2 regions of the Candidatus Nitrosacidicoccus tergens genome follow, and region 2 is predicted to be linked to the other one. Evidence: riboswitches for the same ligand, from Rfam matches in the RefSeq annotation. Region 2 holds a riboswitch; the other holds the start of a gene.
The links. Region 2 has a riboswitch for fluoride ahead of NSCAC_RS00200 (TSUP family transporter). Riboswitches for the same ligand answer to the same signal wherever they lie in the genome.

Region 1: linked by a shared signal. The riboswitch ahead of NSCAC_RS05085 (alpha-D-glucose phosphate-specific phosphoglucomutase) and the one ahead of NSCAC_RS00200 (TSUP family transporter) in region 2 are both predicted to bind fluoride.

What each region holds. Positions count from the first base shown of each region.
Region 1 covers NZ_LR778175.1:1,043,111-1,045,577, forward strand. The annotation lists gene htpG (molecular chaperone HtpG) at 1-1,026, opposite strand, end outside; fluoride riboswitch at 1,157-1,238, shown strand; gene NSCAC_RS05085 (alpha-D-glucose phosphate-specific phosphoglucomutase) at 1,302-2,467, shown strand, end outside.
Region 2 covers NZ_LR778175.1:34,066-36,532, reverse strand. The annotation lists gene NSCAC_RS00205 (efflux RND transporter periplasmic adaptor subunit) at 1-635, opposite strand, end outside; gene NSCAC_RS00200 (TSUP family transporter) at 708-1,442, opposite strand; fluoride riboswitch at 1,610-1,671, opposite strand; gene NSCAC_RS00195 (EF-hand domain-containing protein) at 1,951-2,268, shown strand; gene NSCAC_RS00190 (EF-hand domain-containing protein) at 2,442-2,467, shown strand, end outside.

The DNA of each region.
Region 1 (2,467 bases), 800 kb from region 2:
AATAAACCGTAAATAACGGGGCATCAGTTGCTCTGCATCATCCATGATAAAGGTACGTTGGACATAAAGCTTAATACCATGGCGTTGATCTCGATCCCAGAGATCAAAGGGGGCACGGGCAGGAATAAATAACAATGAAGTATATTCTAACTTGCCTTCTACTCGATTATGAGTCCAACCCATAGGATCTTCAAAATCATGGGAGATATGTTTATAAAAAGCTTTATATTCGTCTTCTTTAATTTCATTTTTAGATAAAGTCCAAAGTGCAGTGGCTTTATTAACCTGCTCCCACTCTTCTTTAATCTCTTTAATTTCTTCCTCTTCTTCTTTTTTGTTCTCATCCCCGTGATCATGACTATGGTCATGATCGTGAACTTCCTTAATCATTTCAATGGGGACATCGATATGATCAGAGTAGTTGGTAATAATGGTTCTTAATCGCCAGCTATTTAAAAACTCATCTTCTCCTTCTTTTAGATGCAAAGTAATCGTAGTGCCTCGGGTGGGTTTATCGATAGATTCAACGGTGAACTCCCCCGCTCCTTCCGATTCCCAGCGAATTCCTTGATCAGCACCTAAACCGGCTTTGCGCGTTTCTAAGGTCACTTTATCAGCCACAATAAAGGCAGAATAAAACCCTACCCCAAATTGCCCAATTAAGTGCATATCCTTTTTCTTATCCCCAGAGAGATTTTCTAAAAAGGCACGAGTCCCTGATTTTGCAATGGTACCAATATTATCAATTACCTCTTGCCGCTCCATCCCAATCCCATTATCAGCAATAGTAATAGTCCGTTGATTCTTATCAAAAGCAATCTGAATTTTTAGATGACTATCCTCTTCAAATAAAGCATTATTAGTGAGAGCCTCAAAGCGAAACTTATCTGAAGCATCAGCGGCATTGGAAATCAGCTCCCGCAGAAAAATTTCCTTATTGCTGTATAAAGAATTAATCATCAAATGAAGCAGTTGCTTCACCTCTGTTTGAAAGCCTAGGGTTTCCTTAGGACTAGGGGTGGTCATGTACTAAAATCTCCTTTTTTTATAATCAATAAAATTACTTACCCTAACATAAGGGCATTTTTTAAATAATCAAGGGGGTAATTTACTGTAAATTTTTCGATACTAAACTATATGGCAGTAGCTATTTTAGCTAGTCGTTGGAGATGGTATTCTCCTATCACTTCAGGTTATAAACTGTGTGTGGTTTGCCCACTAATAATGCCTATTAGTTTTTAGAAAATTAGATTCTGTTATCCTTAAGCTGAACAAGCTATGTTTTACTCAAACAGAATAATATGCTCATTAAAAAAATCTCCACTACCCCCTATTTAGATCAACGCCCGGGTACTTCTGGGCTAAGAAAAAAAGTTAAGCACTTTCAACAGCTCAATTATTTAGCGAATTTTATTCAATCTATCTTTGATGCTTTAGACTCCCCAGCAGTTAAAACCTTAGTTTTGGGAGGTGATGGTCGTTACTATAACCAAGAAGCCATTCAGATTATCTTAAAAATAGCGGCTGCTAATCAGATTGGCAAAATAATTGTGGGTCGGGATGGATTATTTTCTACCCCAGCAATTTCCTGCGTAATTCGTAAACACCAAGCTTTGGGCGGGATTATCCTTTCAGCAAGCCATAACCCAGCAGGAATAGATGGGGATTTTGGAGTAAAGTACAATACCAGTAATGGAGGACCTGCTCCTGAATTTCTCACTGAAGCTATTTATCAGAAAAGCCAGCAAATTAATCGCTATTTTATCTGTCAAGGTGAAGATCTACCTTTAGATCAGTTAGGCACTTATATCTTAGGAGAAATGACAGTAGAGATTATTGACCCTATTGCCGATTACCTTGCTTTAATGGAAGCTTTATTTGATTTTGATCAAATTAAAGATCACTTTAAGCAGCAAAAATTTCAAATGTGTTTTGATGCTATGCACGCAATTACTGGCCCTTACGCTCAGGCTATTTTCCAACATCGGTTAGGCGTTCAGCCAAGTGCGTTATTCAACCATATTCCGCTTCCTGATTTTGGTGGCGGCCATCCAGATCCTAATTTAGTCTATGCAAAAACCTTAGTAGAGAAAATGTATGGGGAAGCTCCTCCAGACTTTGGAGCAGCTTCTGATGGAGATGGGGATCGGAATATGATTTTAGGTCAGCATTTTTTTGTAACGCCTGCCGATAGTCTAGCTGTGCTAGCTGCTAATGCTCATCTTGTGCCCGGTTATCAAGGGGGATTAGTTGGAATCGCTCGATCTATGCCTACCAGCCAAGCTCCCGATCAGGTGGCAGAAAAGTTAGGTATTCCTTGCTATGAAACGCCTACGGGTTGGAAGTTTTTTGGTAACTTACTAGATGCTGGGAAAATTACCTTATGTGGTGAAGAGAGTTTTGGCACGGGGGCTAATCATATCCGTGAAAAAGATGGGCTGTGGGCAGTGTTATTTTGGCTTAATTT
Region 2 (2,467 bases):
ACTACTAAGCGTAATTTTTCGACTTGAATAAGTTCAATGAGTGGCTGGCTGTTTGAGTTTCCTGCTACTATAAGGCTACCTGTATGTATAAAACGCTGAGTAACTACACCAGTAAACGGTGCAATCACCTCTTTAAATGATAAATTTACCTTGAGATTCTCAAATTTAGCTTGAGCAACTTTAATAGCTGCTTTACTAACAGCAACTTCACCCTCAGCAGTGACTTTTTCAGCATCAGCAATATCAATTTCATCTGCGGTTACAGCCATTTGCATACTCTTATAGAGTCCATGGAGACGCTCTGCGATTCGTGCTTTGAATTTATAAACTGCCTCAGCTTGGCTAAGCTTAGCTTTTGCTTCATAGAGATAAGCTCTTGCCATCCGATAATCTGCTTCAAGATCAGGAACACTAAGTTGGGCAAGAACCTCTCCTTTTTTAACACTAGATCCTACATCTACATAAAGTATATCTAGATAGCCAGTTGTTCTTGCATAAAGGGCAACTTTCTTGTAGGGCTCTAGCCAGCCTTCTAAACTCACAATTTTCTGTTCAATATTTCTATCAATCCAAGCCTGTGGTATTTTGGGAAAAGAATTATCTGCTGCAGCTATCGCAGATTTCAAGATAAGCACTTGGCTGAATCCTAAAATCAGAATGAAATATAAATCACACCAGGATCTAGTGAGCGATAGTTGAAATTTCACTTATCCAATTGCCTGAATAGACTTGCCGATCAGAGATATACCTGAGATAAATAAAAATCCAGCAAAAATTTTGCTATATTGCTCGTTGTTAATTTTGGTATAAACTAGATGATCTGCAATAAAGAACGCACTAATACCAGCGGCTAGGTAAGTTAAATGAGACCAAGAAATGTTAACTTCCTTAAGTGCTACAGCAGATAGTGTAGCTAGCTGAAAAATAGCAAATGTGCCATAAGAGATAGCCGCAGTTCCTCGCATTCTATCCTTACTTCCTCCTGTAGCATGCACAGCTGCGGTAAGTAAAGATCCTCCTAAATTAGTCAGCCCATGCACTATTCCCATAGCGATAAAGTAGATTCGCTCATAATGCATCAGTTTTTCTACCTTTACCGCAATATACTGAGAGGTGCTCTTTAAAGCCACAAAAACTAAAAATAACCCTATAATAAGCCCTATATTAAGGCTTATGCGGGTTACTAAATAAAGGAAAATAACTACGAAAGGAATGGTGTAGAAAAGAATTTTTTTATAAAATAACCAATCAATATTAGGGTAATTCTTTATGATCTGAAGTAGATTAATACTAATAGAAATGGGTAAAAGAATAATCAATGCATCGATAAAGGGATAGTCAATCAATAAAAGCAGAGGGGTACCAAAAAGTAAAACACCCACCCCAAAGAGAGCTTGAATGCTTGCTGTAATTACAATGATTATAAGGATAGTAGATAACATCTCTTCTCCTAAATTAAATTTATAGGGACGAGTAGAAGAGAGTCTATGAGTAGGAATATAGCTATAGATTAATCTCCTCTCGCCTTTTTAATATCTTCCTAGGAAAGAAATAAGAGGGAGGGCTATAGCTAAAGATACAGAAAAACACCCACCTCTCCCATTCTTAGGAAGTTGTAGGCATTATTAGCCATAATGGCGGTTATAGGAGAATGCCATCTCACTAGTTTTGATAACTAATTTACACAAAAAAAAATTTTTTTCAAGATAAGATAGCTACTTTGTATGCATAAAAGGGTAGCAAGATTAAAAATAAATGCTGATTTCCCGTTAAATTTAAAGCTAAACAAAACGATAAGCTTATCTATTATTTAGATATTTACTTCAATGTAAGGTGTTTTTCATAAAAATATCTCTTTCATCGTCTTGAATTTTTCATAATAGATCCTATTCTTAGGGCGGATGGATGTTTATAAATCCTTCCATACTAAAAAGGAGAGTACATATGTATATGAAAAATTCAAAATTTATCAGCTATTCAGCCATTCTTGGTGGAGTTTTCGCACTAACACTAACCATTCCTAGCTCTGCTCAAGATCAGACATCTGCTAATGCGACTTATAAAAATGCACAGAAAGAGGTTAATGAACAATTCTTTCAAGAATTAGATATAAATAAAGATAGCAAAATCAGTGAATTAGAAGTAGATTTAGCTGCTGATGATCGGTTCCATGCAATCGATCTTGACGGAGATGGTTATCTTAGTGATCGAGAGCTTTATTTAGCTGTCTTGAAACAAGAGGAAGCTTATCGTGTAGGGATCAATTAGAATATAATCCTGCTAACTGATTTTAGATTTTTAGTAGGTAAATAATAGTATGGTATATTTATGGTATATTAATCTCAATAATATATTATTTATCTAGCCAATCTGTCTATTTTTGCCCTGCAGTTAAAAGCTGCAGAATAGGAATAATTATTATATAAGAGAGTAAAAAGCTCATGGAAAAGATTATTAGGACAATAGG